4 regions of the Anaerosporomusa subterranea genome follow, and region 1 is predicted to be linked to each of the others. Evidence: riboswitches for the same ligand, from Rfam matches in the RefSeq annotation. Region 1 holds a riboswitch; each other region holds the start of a gene.
What was found. Region 1 has a riboswitch for cyclic di-AMP ahead of AXX12_RS04325 (C40 family peptidase). Riboswitches for the same ligand answer to the same signal wherever they lie in the genome.
Positions count from the first base shown of each region.

Region 1 (3,767 bases):
CTGATTGTTGCTCATCACCCCGTTATTTTCAAAGGAATCACCACTCTGCGCCAAGATACGCCGCAAGGAGACTTGTTATGCCGTCTGATTCAAAATCAAATCGCCGTCATTGCCGCTCATACCAACCTGGATGCCGCGCAAGGAGGGGTAAATGATGCATTGGCTGCAGCCCTTGGCTTGAAGCAGGCGACCCCTTTACTGCATACCCACGCTGAGAGGCTGTACAAACTGGCAGTCTTTGTACCTGAACAGCAATTGGAGGCTGTGCGGACTGCCATGGGAGACGCGGGCGCCGGTCATATTGGTGTGTATAGTCATTGTTCGTTTAGCGTAAAAGGTGAAGGAGTCTTTTTACCTTTATCCGGCGCTACGCCGTTTATTGGCGAGGAAGGGCGCTTGGAGCGGGTTGCCGAATATAAACTGGAGACTTGTGTAACTGAAAACGTCCGTCAGCAAGTACTTGACGCGATGCTGTCCGCCCACCCCTATGAAGAAGTTGCCTATGACCTGTATGCTCTTGAGAATACGGGGCCTGCCTTTGGTATGGGGCGAATCGGCATTTTAGACCAGTCCATGAGCTTGCGCCAATTCACGGCAATGGTCAAAGATCGTTTGGCTGTCAGTGCAATAAAAGTGGCTGGTAGGCCAGATGCTTTAATCCGCTCGGTAGCAGTATGCGGCGGCAGCGGGGCAAGCTTTGCAGCCCAGGCAAAACAAGCGGGGGCCGATGTCTTTGTCACCGGTGATCTCAAGTACCATGAAGCGCAGCAAGCTATAGCCCAAGAGTTGGCTATGGTTGACGCGGGACACTTTGCGACAGAGTATCCGGTTATACCCTATTTGGCAAAGTACTTGGCCACCTATTCCGAAAAGCAAGAATGGAATGTACCAATAATTTCTTCGCCTTCGAAAGACATTTTTTGGTCTCTATAGAAAAGAATACCAAAATAATTCTCCAATATGGAGGATTATTTTTATTTTAAACTAATGAATAAAAGCGTAAAGGAGAGTAGAACCTGGCGTAGAGTCTTGCCCTGGATGAGAGTCAAGAGAAAGAGGAGGCGTTAAGATGGTACAAGGTCCGTTACTGCTAGTTCTTCTCGCTATCGCCATCGCACTGATTGTCGCCCTAATCTCTCGCTATAAGGTTCATGCATTTCTTTCATCGAAGAAGTATCAGGCGCATTCGTTTTGGATGCGCCTTTTTGTATTCTCTTGCAGGAATCTCGCAACTAGCGGGCGAACCCTATAATTCAGTTTACAGAATAGGGGTTGTTACATTTGTTGGCGCAATTTCGGGTTGGGGATGAAATCCGGCATAGTGTGCTCATGCGTTTGCAGAAGGCAGGGCAGTCGTCAAATGGCGGTGTATTTGCCCGTGGCACAGTAGAAGATAACAGTGGGACGCTGAGTTTTATTTGCTTTGAACGAGAAACAGTTGAGCTGCTTAAGGAAGTCAATGGAGCCACGCCCATGGTCATCTTTGGTGTCGTCCAGGCTGACCGCTATAGTACTGACGGAGCTGTGCAAGTTCTTGTGCGCCGGGCTGAGCCGGTGAACGACGACGATGACTTGAGTCATCTCTTGCCCTATACACCAAAAGATATTGAGGAATATAAGGGACGACTCGAAGGCTTGATAGCAGGAGTATCAAAAATCCATTTGCAGGAATTGTTGAGAGCAATTTTATCAGGCAAAACCTACGCGTCGTATGTAAAGCACACTGCTGCGATGAGATTGCATCACGCCTATATCGGCGGCTTGCTGGAACACTCGGTTGATGTCGCTCGGCTTGCAAAAGGTATGGCGATTGAAACCGGCAATGTAGATGTCGATTTAGTGGTTACCGGCGCACTGTTACATGACATCGGTAAACTGGAAGAGTTGTCAAGTGGCATGGGGTTTGAATATACTAATATTGGCAGGATGATCGGTCATGTTTCCTTAGGGGCTATGCTTGTGGAACGTACGATTTCCAATCAAAAGGATTTCCCGCCAGATGATGCCCAAGCGCTATTGCATATCCTGCTGTCACATCATGGGAAAGTGGAGAATGGCGCGCCAGTCGCTTGTGTGACAAAGGAAAGTTTCATTGTTCACTATGCGGATGAGCTCAACTCTGTTCTTAGCCAATTTGCAGATAACGAAGGTAAGACAGACTGGCGTTATGCCAAGATGCTGAATCGCTATATCCGCGTCAGTCAAGAGGGTTGATCAACTGAAAAATGGGTACAATCTAAGTCGAATGGTACTTGCCATTTTTTTAGAACACAAGGCAGGATTTTGCAAGCCAGAATCGAATTTAAAATGATTAGAGCATGATAAAGCCGAATCCAGCTCAGGTACGGGGGAACCGCAAACCAGGGGTGAAATTCCGGAAACGGAATAGGGGTCCTCTAACCCTAACCCGTCAGCTAACCTCGGAGGCTTCGAGAGGGGCAGACATTTGAAAAAGGTAGTCTTTTTGTTGTGCGTTTTGTTCAGTTTGACGTTTCTAAACGTCGCGTCGGCCTCGAATTTTTATGAGGAAGGCGACCAAGGGCAGGAAATTGTTTTGATTCAGAAGCGGTTGTTGTCACTGGGGTATGAGATTGGTAGCGCTGATGGTGACTTCGGCCCTGCCACCGAGACTGCAGTGAAGGCTTACCAAAAGGACAAAGGTCTGACGCCAGACGGCGTGGTTGGCCCGACAACTTATCAAATGCTGCTTGGACGCGATATACCGGCAGTAAGCCGCGATTCGTCCACTGTAGCAGTCAGACGAGTCATTCAATTTTCCATGCGGTATTTGGGTGTTCCGTATGTATTTGGCGGCACAACTGCAGATGGTTTTGACTGCTCCGGCTTTACCCGCCATGTGTATCGCACAGTTGGCGTGGCTCTGCCGAGAACGGCTGATGACCAGTTTGAAGTTGGCCGCGCAGTCTCGCTAAGCAGGCTGCAGCCGGGGGATATGGTGTTTTTTACGACATATGCTTCTGGAGCGTCGCATAGCGGTATCTACATTGGCGACGGCAATTTTATCAGCGCGACTTCCAGTCGCGGCGTCGCCATTGATCGGTTAAACAGTTCGTACTGGGGCCCGCGTTATGTTGGTGCAAGGCGCGTACTGTAAGAAGACTGGTAAAGGCCATACGGCACACGAAGGGAAGGCGGGCAAACGCCTTCCTGGTTTTCTTTTCCTTTTCTATTTTGATTCAGCAGAATCGCGAGGGCTCTTATGTATACATTCTATTGGCAAAAGTTCATCCTGCCCTTTTGGCCAAAAGTAGTTATTGCTTTGGCTAGTTTCCTTATGGCCAGTGTGGCAGGACTGGCAGCGCCAATTATTATTAAACTGCTGATTGACAATGTCCTGGCTGATGGAGACTTGTACCAACTGCACTTTATCACAGCTGGCATTGTCGTATTATATTTGCTGCGCGGCATTTTTTCTTATGTGTATGGGTATTTGATGGCCAAGGTCGGTAATCGACTGATTGAGCGCATGCGTCAAGAAATGTTCGTTAAACTTCAGTCCAAGGATTATGCCTATTTTGTCAACAACCAGACAGGCGAAGTGATTTCGTTGTTCTCCAATGACCTGACATTGATTCAACAGGCCGTGTCTGTGAGTATACCTGAATTTTTTATCGAAACCTTGAACGTACTTGCCATTCTTTCAATTATGATCTACTTTGACTGGCAATTATCACTGGTGACCTTTGCAACCTTGCCTTTCATCTTTCTTGTTGTCGGCTATTTCAATAAGAAAACAGCCAAAATTG
Region 1 is NZ_LSGP01000013.1:158,362-162,128, forward strand. Features, by position in the region: gene AXX12_RS04310 (Nif3-like dinuclear metal center hexameric protein) at 1-933, shown strand, start outside; gene AXX12_RS04315 (hypothetical protein) at 1,070-1,252, shown strand; gene AXX12_RS04320 (3'-5' exoribonuclease YhaM family protein) at 1,282-2,214, shown strand; cyclic di-AMP (ydaO/yuaA leader) riboswitch at 2,316-2,443, shown strand; gene AXX12_RS04325 (C40 family peptidase) at 2,447-3,115, shown strand; gene AXX12_RS04330 (ABC transporter ATP-binding protein) at 3,221-3,767, shown strand, end outside.

Region 2 (3,767 bases), on a different contig from region 1:
AAGAATTTATTAATTCCTTTACCAAGGTGATGTTCCGGGTTACTGGACTGGTTGTCCGTTTTACGCCCTACGGTGTGTTTGGTTTGATGGTAACTATGTCTGGCAAATATGGGTTAGCCACATTATTACCTTTGGGGAAAGTGATTGTAGCGGTGTATATTGCCTGCGCCGTTCATATGCTAATTACCTATGGCAGTTTAGTTGCCTTTGTAGTCAAGGTTAATCCTCTCCAGTTTCTGCGAAAAATTTATCCGGTGCTAGCGGTAGCATTCACGACGCGCAGTAGTTATGCCACCTTGCCAGTGAATTTAGAGGTCATTACTAAACGATTAAAGGTATCAGGGAAAGTAGCCAGCTTTGTGGCCCCCTTAGGTGCTACAATGAATATGAATGGTTGCGGTGGTTTATGGCCAGCTATTGTAGCGGTTTTTGTAGCTCGTGTTTTTGGTATCGAACTAACAATTGCTGATTATTTTCTGATTGTTGCCTCTGCTACAATAGCCTCGATCGGAACGGCAGGTATTCCGGGACCTGCGTCGATCTCTACGACGGTGGTACTAGCCAGTCTGGGGCTTCCTCTTGAAGGAATGGCCATTGTGCTTGGCATTGACCCGATTGTTGATATGGCCCGTACGGCTGTCAATGCATCAGGCACTACTGTAGCATCGTTGGTAATAGCTGATAATGCAGGTGAGTTTGATCGGTCGGCTTATGCCAGGTCAGAGGCTGAGGAACTGGATATTGCATAGAAATAGATAAGGCGGAAATATCAGAGTTGTTGTTTATCCTGTTGCCCAAACGAGAGTTCGATATAGTGACACAACAAAGCAGCCCTTTTAGTAGGGCTGCTTTGCTATGTGCCTGCCGGCTTTCTTGGCATATCTCGAATAATTCTTGAACTACATATCAGGAGAACTGTTGATTTTAATGCAATGACGGAAAAAATTCATGACTTATTCACATCATATTCATCAGATATTAATACTTGTTTGTTAAAGTATACATGGGTGGTTAACACCACCTCCTCAGTAGTAAATGACCTAGTAGCACTTTTACTAGGTCCCTTTTTTACAATAGCTTGGTTGTCTGAATAGATAGATGACAGCCAATTGATATAACACGATGAATAAGGAGTGGCTGTCATGTGGGGTTATGGCCTTTGGGGCGCTGTAGTGGTTAATTCGTTAATCTTTATTATTTTTGCACTGAGTTTTACCCGGCCGCGCAACGTTCGGGATTGGCGATCCTTTGGAGCGTTTTCCGCGTTTATCATCACGTTATTCACGGAAATGTATGGGTTTCCGCTCACGATCTATCTTCTCTCCGGTTGGTTGGGAACACATTTTCCAGAACTAAACTTTTCTCATGGTGGCGGACATTTATGGTACACCCTCTTAGGGATGACAGGTGATCCCCACACCAGTTGGATTCACACCGTTAGTGAAGTGTTCATTACAGGCGGGCTAATCTTCTTAGGGTTCACTTGGCGCTATTTGCACAAAGCACAACAGAATAATTCAGTTGCGATGACAGGGCCATACAAATATGTTAGGCATCCTCAGTATGTTGCGTTTATCGCGATGATGCTAGGATTCTTAATTCAATGGCCGACGATACTGACAGTATTAATGTTCCCCGTACTGGTTCGTATGTATCTATGGCTTTCCAAGCGGGAAGAACAAGAAGCCATTGAACAGTTCGGTGATGAGTATATCGAGTACGCGGCGAGGACGCCACGCTTTATCCCTTGGCTTAAGCCATAATCGTTTCCAAAATCTTAACAATGCCGAATCCGAAAGGTACGGGGGAACCAACATTGGGGTGAAGCATGGAACCATGCGGGGTCAGCCTTTGGCCCTAACCCGACAGCTAACCTCGAAGGCAGAGAAAGGCGGATTCAATTGAAAGTCCTTTTTAGAGCAAGTTGGATACTGGTTTATTTTGCGCTGACGATTCAGCTAGGAAGCTTGGCGGTCGCAAGCGCCGCCAGCTTGAAACCTGGTGACTCGGGTTCAGAGGTTCGAATTCTGCAAGAACAACTACAGAAAATGCAGTATGAGATTAGTGAGGTTGATGGTGTTTACGGAATCCAAACCCAACAGGCAGTCGAGCAGTACCAAATGTCAGTTGGTTTAGAGGTAGATGATATCGTTGGGGCTGAGACCTGGGAAGCGCTGCGTGCCTCCCGTGCTGGTGTAAACCGAAGTTTTAGTCGCAGGTTAAACGCAAACGGGATCCTTTCATTTGCTAAGCGTTTCATTGGAGTACCCTATCTGTGGGGTGGAAACTCTCCTGCGGGCTTTGATTGTTCAGGCTTTACTCAATATGTGTTCCGTGCCAGTGGAATTTCGCTACCACGGACTGCCGATGTCCAATTTCAAGTAGGAATTCCTATACGTTATGATCAGCTAAAGTCGGGCGATCTCGTGTTTTTCAGTACCTATGAGCCCGGGCCATCTCACAATGGAATTTATCTTGGTGATGGCAATTTTATCAGTGCCACATCAAGTAGGGGTATAGCAATTGATCGTATGAGCAGTCCTTACTGGAGCTCACGGTATGTGGGGGCCAGGAGGGTTATCGGGTAAACGAATTCGGTTAAAAAGAAAATGATTATACTCTTCCAAAATTCATTAGTTATTCACTTTTCCCTGTTATAATGAGCCATATTCTCTATCAGGAGGTGAATGCGAGATGAACATGGGCGGAGTAGCTGGTGGTGCAGGCATGTCTGGTATGGCAGGTTGCAGTGGCAGTCAGCACAGTCAGATGGCAAGCGGCGCTATGAATAAAGATAGCGAAAACAGAAAGACAACCCTAGCCAGCAAGGGAACCCCTAAAAACCTTGAACCAAATCTGGGCGGGGAAATCGATATTGCTGTATAGAGTACATAGAGTTAAAACTTAAATATATTCTCTTAGGGAGGTTTGTTTATGAAGATGTTCACTAAATTCGTTTTTGCTAGTCTTATGGTTGCATTCGTTCTTGGTACGGTCGTAAGTCCGGTAATGACGCCGGCATTCGCCGCAGCACAGAGTACTGATCAACCTGCTGACCAAGAACAGCAAAAACCACCAGCAGATAATGGCTCTGCTCATTCCGGCCACCATGGCTAGCAGTTTAAAGACAGCCGAACAAGCCCCCTCGTCGGATGGATGTTCGGCTGTTTTCTTTAACATAGCTAGACCAGAGATGCCGTCTATTGTTCGATCAATACAGGTTAGAAGATCTAAGTTCCTTATACTCTCCTAAATCAGTACTTTTTTGAAAAAAAACCTATATTCACGCAATCTTCATAATTCATTCATAAGAAACCTATATTCTTTCGCTATACTGACTATAGATTAAAAACTAGGAGGGGTCCAATAATGATGGGGCTGCTTTTGATAGTGAATGTGGCTGCACTGTTCTTTTTCGTTAAGCGGGTTATTGCCATTCAAGAGTGAGGGCGAATGCGAACACTGTGAGAACACGACATACTGTAATGGAGGCTGAATATGCAAAACAGAGGATTAATTTTAACGTTAACGGTAATTACCATACTTTTTAATGCGACAGGTCTTTCGCTGGCGGCGCAGGCGCCGCTTTCGCTAGATGAAGTTCTGGCAGCAGCTCTAAAGACCAACCCGGCGATTACCGAGGCCCAAAAACGCTGGGAGGAGAAGCAGAACCGCGTCCCCTTGGCGCGTGCTCTGCCGAATCCCAAGCTAGGTATCATGAAAGACGATATTCCGACCAATTCTTTCAATCCGTTAGACGGAATGAT
Region 2 is NZ_LSGP01000026.1:37,196-40,962, forward strand. Features, by position in the region: gene AXX12_RS16980 (dicarboxylate/amino acid:cation symporter) at 1-749, shown strand, start outside; gene AXX12_RS16985 (methyltransferase family protein) at 1,143-1,763, shown strand; cyclic di-AMP (ydaO/yuaA leader) riboswitch at 1,775-1,899, shown strand; gene AXX12_RS16990 (C40 family peptidase) at 1,902-2,588, shown strand; gene AXX12_RS16995 (hypothetical protein) at 2,695-2,886, shown strand; gene AXX12_RS17000 (hypothetical protein) at 2,935-3,117, shown strand; gene AXX12_RS17005 (TolC family protein) at 3,499-3,767, shown strand, end outside.
Region 2: another riboswitch for cyclic di-AMP. It lies ahead of AXX12_RS16990 (C40 family peptidase); the one in region 1 lies ahead of AXX12_RS04325 (C40 family peptidase).

Region 3 (3,767 bases), on a different contig from region 1:
CCGCATAGCCGACATAGCCATTTAGATTGACAGTGCGAAATCCGAGTCTGTTCGCGATCTGCAACGCGCGGTCGAGCGCCAGGCCAACGTCCTCGCCAAAGGGGCTGCCATTGACTGCATTGTTCTCTACGCTTCGAATAGCGAGAATCTCCTGCGTTGATTTAATCAGCGCGTCTCGCTGCAGTTCTACTGCTTTTTCCAGGTTCAAGATAATCCCTCCGTTCGTTACCAGTATGCACCATTAGTATACTCCTTGCTTGTGAGTCTGTAAAATGAATGAACGGTGACCGGGACATGCATGGCAACCAGGCGATGGAAGTATTCTGCTTTTTCTGTTATAATTTGGATAAAAGAGCAAGCTAGGAGGCTGTTTATGCAGTCAGAATTTAAAGCGGTCGTGCTGGCCAATGAAATCGATCTAAATAAAATTGCCGAGCATTTTGGCATCAATAGACAATTCCGCTGGGAGGAGACGCTGATTCTTGCTGGGAAATCACTGGAGGGAATCACTCGTCAATCGGAGGGAAAGAGAGTATATCTGTACCATTTTGGCAGTATAGTCTTTTTGAATTTTCAACATCACGAAATGATGGATGTTGTAAATTACCTGCGGAAGATTGAAAAGAGTTTGACAACAGGAGCCTTCGAATATGTTGACGACTACATTCTCGAAACAGTGACAGATCTGACTGAAGCAGACATGCCCTATGTAAGCAATGACCGGATGTTAATCGCGCAGGAAGAAAGCTATCACCGCGAAATCGTCGCGACTATGTTGGCAAGGTCGGTGGCACTAGAAAAAATCGAGGTCGACATTAGTCGTCTGTTAGATGAAATAGAAGAAATCGTTACATTTTTGCATATGGGTAATTTAAATATGTCTGACCGACGTTTGGCCAAGCTATCGGCAAAGATCTTCGGTTTTAAGCTGAACATGGTGTCATACATCATGTTACTCGATAAACCGGATATTACGTGGAACAATGCGGAAGCTAGTCGATTGTATGACGAAATGGGACGGTTATTTGAGGTATCAGAGCGCTACCAGAAGATTCGCCAAAAAGCAGAAGTCTTAACAGATATCACCGAGGTGTTTTCCGGTCTGGCTCACGCCAGCCGTGGCACTCGGCTCGAATGGGCAGTTATTCTCTTGATCGCGTTTGAAATCGTACTGAGTCTATTGGATATTTTTGTGTTTAAATAGTAACGCGCAGAAACACCCCGAGAGTTCAATTGACTCTCGGGGTGTTTTTTTTAAGAACTATTCTACTACATACAGCTTAACGTTTTTCATGCCAAACTTGTATGCTTCATCAACTGTCCACATTGCGATATCGATACGATTTCCTTTGATTGCGCCACCGGTATCCTCAGCAATGGCATACCTGCCAGTGCCATCGGGAAACTCAATATACACCTTCGATTTCAACGGGATAATGCGCGGGTCGACGGCAATGATGCCAGGACGCACCTGGGTGCCGATGTGGGTCAGGTTGCCCCATTTACCGTTATCGTGAGGGCCTGGCGCGTATGCGGTCGCAACAATATCGATCGCTTGTTTATAGTTGGCTGGCGCGGCTGCGAGTACCGGTGTGATCAAGCTAGTTGCCAGTGTGACAACAGCCATCATAGTTACGATTGTACGTTTAAACACTTTCATGTTCATATTCTGTTTCCTCCTTCTAATCGCCTCCGGGGTTAGCTGACGGGTTCGGGACGGAAGGTATCCCTACCGCTTGATAGCGGATTCACCCCACTAATATTGGTTCCCCCGTATTCCTTTGGGAAGTTCGGCGTAGTCCATATACTACACTATCGGTTGCAGAAACGCAAAACGCGCTAAAGGTCATTAATTTTAATTATGTAAACTTGATATAGGTATTCCCAGTTATACATCGGTATGCGGCAGTATTCGATCATGACAACGGTCTAGCAGTCTTTTTTCTGTTCAGGCGCAGGAACCATTGCTGCGAATCGCGAATAAGTTCACAATTGTTTTTTCGATTATTTTGAATGAAGGAATGCGATATGGAAATATGGTTTTGGCTCGTGCTTGTGGCTGGTAGTGTTAGCTGGGCTGCTCGGGAACGCAGAGAAAACACACTATTGAGGGCCACAGTCAAACAAGAACAGACAGAAATCTCCCAACAGCAGAACACCCAAGAACAAATCCGGTTGAATGAAGCCAGATTCAAAGCCATCCTGGAAACGTCGGTTGACGTGATGACCCGGCTGGATTTAGATGGTGTCATTCTTGAGCTGTATACGCGGCCCGGCTTTTATCAAACTCCGCCAGATCGTCGCCTAGTCGGTAAGAAAATTGATAGCATTTATGAGACGTCGGTTACAGACCGCTACCAGCAAGCGATGGAACAAGTATTATTAACCGGACGACCGCAGCGTTTTACCTATGAAGGCGAATATCATGGTAGAGCCTACGGTCGGGAAGTCTGGTTGACCGGCTGTGGTGAGGAACTGATCGCTATTGAGCGGGACACGACAGAACGAGTGATGATGGCTAAGCAACTGCGTTATCTCAATCTGTATGATTCGTTAACCGGATTGTTTAATCGCAGCCGATTTGAACAGGAAATGCGGCATTTCGGCGAAGACGAGCAATGTTCTGTCGGGATCGTTGTCTGCGATCTGGATGGACTAAAGCTGATTAATGACACCCTTGGCCATGAACAGGGAGATCGACAACTGGTAGATGTGGCTGATCTTTTCAAACGCTGTTTCCGAGCGGAGGATCACATTGCACGTATCGGCGGTGATGAATTTGCTGCGATCTTGCCAAATGTAGATGATGAAACACTGACAGCAATTTGCCGAAAAATCAGTCAAGAGGTCGACGAATACAATCTACTGCTGCCAAACGCTAGGCTTGGCCTGTCGATAGGTCATGCTATGCGCGGTTGTCCGACTGATATGAATACTCTATTCATCGAAGCGGAAAACGAAATGTATCGACAAAAGCAGTTGCGCGACGAAAACGTCCGCCAGTTTATTCTTGACGGCATGTTTCAATCCGTGGAAGCCAGAGATTACTTTAAAAGCGGTCATCCGCAACGAGTCGAGGAATATGCAGTTAAATTGGCTGCAGTTTTGGAACTAAGTTCAGAACAGGTAGAGAATCTTCACCTGTTATCCCGCTATCACGATATCGGCAACGTTGGCCTTGATGAACGCATTGTCATGAAACCTGGACGATTGACGACTGATGAGCGACAGGAAATTGCGCAGCATTGCGAAATCGGCTGCCGGATTGCCCGCTGTGTTCCTGCTTTGGTACCTGTCGCAGACTTGGTTCTTAAACATCACGAGCAGTGGGACGGCAGCGGTTACCCGCTGGGTTTGCAGCATACTGATATTCCGCTGGAGTGCCGTATCTTGGCGATAGCAGACGCCTATGAGGCAATGACCGCAGGACGCCCCTACCGCCATGCCCTGAGCAAGACTGAGGCGATTGAAGAACTGCGCCGGGGCGCGGGTACTCAATTTGATCCAGAATTACTGAAGCTATTTTTGCAGGTGCTCGAATCCGAACACGAATAGGTAGGGAGGGTTACCGTGGGCATCCGACTTTTATATGGCCGGGCCGGGTCTGGCAAGACTTCGGCCTGTTTGAAAGAAATACGAGACTTGATGCGGCGTGACCCACTAGGGCCGCCGCTGATTCTTCTTACCCCTGAGCAAGCCACCTTTGAGGCCGAACGGGAGTTAGCTCGCGGCGGCGGTTTTTGCCGTGCACATGTTTATGGCTTTCG
Region 3 is NZ_LSGP01000006.1:99,033-102,799, reverse strand. Features, by position in the region: gene pepV (dipeptidase PepV) at 1-208, opposite strand, end outside; gene AXX12_RS02610 (RMD1 family protein) at 374-1,204, shown strand; gene AXX12_RS02605 (3D domain-containing protein) at 1,262-1,666, opposite strand; cyclic di-AMP (ydaO/yuaA leader) riboswitch at 1,672-1,806, opposite strand; gene AXX12_RS02600 (HD domain-containing phosphohydrolase) at 2,029-3,555, shown strand; gene addB (helicase-exonuclease AddAB subunit AddB) at 3,571-3,767, shown strand, end outside.
Region 3: another riboswitch for cyclic di-AMP. It lies ahead of AXX12_RS02605 (3D domain-containing protein); the one in region 1 lies ahead of AXX12_RS04325 (C40 family peptidase).

Region 4 (3,767 bases), on a different contig from region 1:
CAAAACAACTCCTCTAATACTTTTTGTAGATTCACAGGGTCGACTAGTTACTATATTCCATCGCCATAAATTCCTTCTAGGCCGGAATACCGTTGTTTTTCTGTACGCTCAATTTGGGCGATTACGCCACCCTTAACCTGGAGAATGACTTGGCCAAACTGCAAGTTCTTCAATTCCTCCTGCAGCCTCTTTTGAAGCCGCTCAACTTGGTTCGGGGTAAGGGAGGGGCCTCCAATGCCGCCTTTCCCCGGTGCATCCAAACGAATCTTGTCGTTTCGCTCTAGCTGCAGCAGGCGACCGTCTTGAACAGTGAATGTTATTGTCCCATGGGTGATCGAATTGACTAAGTCAACAACAATCGCCATCGTCGGAGGCGAAATGACCGGTTGGTTCAATGATAGCACTCCCTCTCCGTTCGGCTAATAGAAAAACCCCCTTTCACGAGGAAAGAGGGCAACTAATCCGCTTTCCTCTCATCTCCCAGAACAACGTTCTGTTGGAATTAGCACCACTGCATTGCTGCCGGTTGCTGGGTGTCATCGGGCCAGTCCCTCGACCTCTCTTGATAAGAGTTTCCTTATTCAATTGTAAAGATAATAGCATCAAAAGCTCCGCATTGTCAACTCATTTTTTGACGTTCTTGCAGATATAGCGAATACTTAGCGGAAATAATGCGCAGAGCATTGATGATCGCTTTCTTAGCAGCTCCTTGGTATTGTAAGTTAATTTGTTCAATCAGGGCTATATTGTCATTTTGGATGTTTTTTCCTACCAACATTGCCAATACGAATCGTTCTGAAAGGCGTGTTGAAAGAGTACAATCAGCTTCGATGATTGTACCTGTACGTATATCAATCAGCACCACTAACGCCATCACTTTATATACCTCAGCGGAAACCGTTCCGCTGGGAAGTTTTGCATAACCGGAAAATAACACAATATTCTCGTCAACCATAAATTCTTCAATATCCTCCTTATCCAACAATGCTGAAAAACCTAGTTAGACCGGTGAAAAGCCCATATGCCGCCTTTTTAATAAAATCGGGTTGTTGCAATTTAGCTTCCTCAGATGGGTTAGAAATAAAAGCGACTTCAGCAAGGACAGCCGGCATGGTTGCGTGCTTCAACACATAAAAGTTGTTCTCACGAAAACCGCGATCCGGTAAGTTAATTTGCTCAACAAGTGACTGTTGGATCTTTGACGCGAGCAGCTCCCCACGAACCAACTGCGGTGCGAAATACGTTGTCGTTCCTTTAGCCGTTGAATCGACGAAAGAGTCAATATGAACGCTGACAAACACATCAGCGCTAGCTTTGTTGGCAATATTTACTCGAGACTGTAGTTCCTGGGCATCAGAGGCTTGTCTGCTATGTACATCGCGATCAGTAGTTCTGGTCAGGATAACAACTGCGCTCTTGTCCTCTAGCAGTTTTCGCAATTCGGTACTGATTGCCAATGTCACATCTTTTTCCGCAAGACCGCTTTTACCGATAGCGCCAGGATCGCTGCCACCATGACCCGGATCTATAACTATGGTTTTTCCTTTTAATACGTTTTTTACGCTAGTTGTCTCGGTTTGCCTAGCACCTTGAACTGGCACAGCGCGGTTTTCAGCCGCAAAACAAATGGCTGGCAACATAAAAATAATCAAAACTATCAAAATCGCCGTTCTTCTCTGCAAAGCTTGTCCGCCTTTCTCGCCTCCGGAGTTAGCTAACGGGACAGGGTTAAGGCTAAACCTAGCGCTTACGCTTTTCACCCCGTAAAATGTTACTCCGTACCTGTTGGATTCGGCGTTTCAGTTAAATGACATGCCTTTGATTATAGCAGAGAAATGTGTCGACTTTATGACAATCTGCTGACAACAATTCTTAGTTTAGCGATCACTCCTTATTAGTATAAAAATTATTTAGATATGTATCCTTCTATATATATTAGCAATACTTGCTTCCCAGTGTCCACCATTTTTAGGGCACAAAATGGAATCCTAAGGATAGACTCAAATAATACGCGAATACTAGGGTGCAAATGGGTATTGGGAGGAATGGCCATGAACGGTTTATCAAAGTTTTTGCTGTTAGGACTAATAATGATCCTTATTACAGCCTGCGGCATGCAGCCACAGCAAAAACCGCAAAATCAACCTAAGACTGCGGATCAACTTCAACAGTCACCGATACTGGATAAAATACAAGACCCTGAAATGCAAAAAAGAATGATTGCAGTGATGAACAAGCCGGAAGCGCGAGCTTCAATGGTCAAAATGATGTCAGATCCTGAACTGAGGCAAACCATGAAAGATGTACTGGCCGATCCAGCGATGAAACAAACGGTTCAAGAGATTGTTCGCGACCCGCGCATTAAGCCGACAGTGCAAGAAGCCCTGAAATAAGGGAATTAATACTATTGAATAAGAAAGGGATATTCAAAGCCGGAGAGGCTTGAATATCCCTTTTCTGCTTCAATTACAAATGGCAAGAATCAAGTTGCCGCATTTTGTGAATCATTAAGCCCCAATCATTTGCTTTGCGATGTCAGCGGCAACGGCGGCATCAGGCGCGTATGCATCTGCGCCGATAGCGTTTGCGAATGACTGCGTCAGCGGAGCGCCGCCAACCATTATCTTAACTTGATCGCGAAGTCCAGTTGTCGTCACAGCCTCAATTACGACCCGCATTTCAGACATTGTCGTTGTCAACAGTGCGGCCATAGCGATAATTTGCGGCTGATGCTCAGTAATCGCCTGAACAAAGGTCTTTTCATTCACATCGACTCCCAGGTCGACTACCTCAAATCCTGATCCGACAAACATCATATTGACTAGGTTCTTGCCAATATCATGAAGATCGCCTTTGACGGTACCCAAAACGACCTTGCCGATCGGTTTGACGCCAGCGGCCAGCAAATGTGGCTTAAGAACCCGCATACCTGCATTCATCGCTCGAGCCGCAATCATTACTTCCGGCATGTACACTTCTTCGTTTTTCCACCTTTGCCCCATCACGTCCATACCATGAAGCAATCCTTCATGCAAAATAGTTGACGCTGAAACTCCGCCGTTCAAGGCCTCTTCAACCTTTTCAGTCACTGCGTCAACATCGCCCTCCTGCAGAGACTCAGAAATGACATTCAATATCTCACTCATCAAAGTTCCTCCTCTTATACCTGCTATTTTTACTTTAGATCATATTTCGCCGGGTCATATTTTTCCGACTTGCAACTTTCAGTCATTTCTCGAATAAATGCCTCTTCATCATTTGTAACCTTTGATAACTGGGCCTGGATTTTATCCAGCCATCTAATTTCTTTAGGATCAATAATTAAATTTCCTGCATTGGCGGCTTGCTTCAGTTCGTTCACTGCGGTGAGACCTGCGATTTTTGTTCTCTCGAAATGACTGCCTCCCTGAACAATTGCTTGGGAAATGCGGAACGCCACATCAGGCCTTAATACATAGGCCTGCGGATCAAGAACGCTATCTGAATCAGTCAGCCAATCCCGCAGCAGACGAGCATGAGAGATGCCTGATTTCGCCGCAGTGTTCATCAGTCTGCAGTCATATATAAGCTGTTCCAGAGAAACAGTCGGAGCCATACCGCCTAACAGCTTTATGTTTTGCACAGATTCATTGCTCCAAAGATCTGCAGTAGCGGCGGCAATGTTGCCCACATGGCTGAGATGAGCGCAAGCACTGGATTTTCCCTCCATAGCAATAGGAGTGCCGGTGATAGCTTTTATATAGACTCCCTCGTAGCCACAATCCTTG
Region 4 is NZ_LSGP01000026.1:125,663-129,429, reverse strand. Features, by position in the region: gene AXX12_RS17450 (YezD family protein) at 51-395, opposite strand; SAM riboswitch class I at 471-572, opposite strand; gene AXX12_RS17445 (DUF3870 domain-containing protein) at 620-955, opposite strand; gene AXX12_RS17440 (N-acetylmuramoyl-L-alanine amidase family protein) at 975-1,682, opposite strand; cyclic di-AMP (ydaO/yuaA leader) riboswitch at 1,686-1,807, opposite strand; gene AXX12_RS17435 (hypothetical protein) at 2,052-2,393, shown strand; gene AXX12_RS17430 (cobalamin B12-binding domain-containing protein) at 2,508-3,146, opposite strand; gene AXX12_RS17425 (methyltransferase MtaB domain-containing protein) at 3,176-3,767, opposite strand, start outside.
Region 4: another riboswitch for cyclic di-AMP. It lies ahead of AXX12_RS17440 (N-acetylmuramoyl-L-alanine amidase family protein); the one in region 1 lies ahead of AXX12_RS04325 (C40 family peptidase).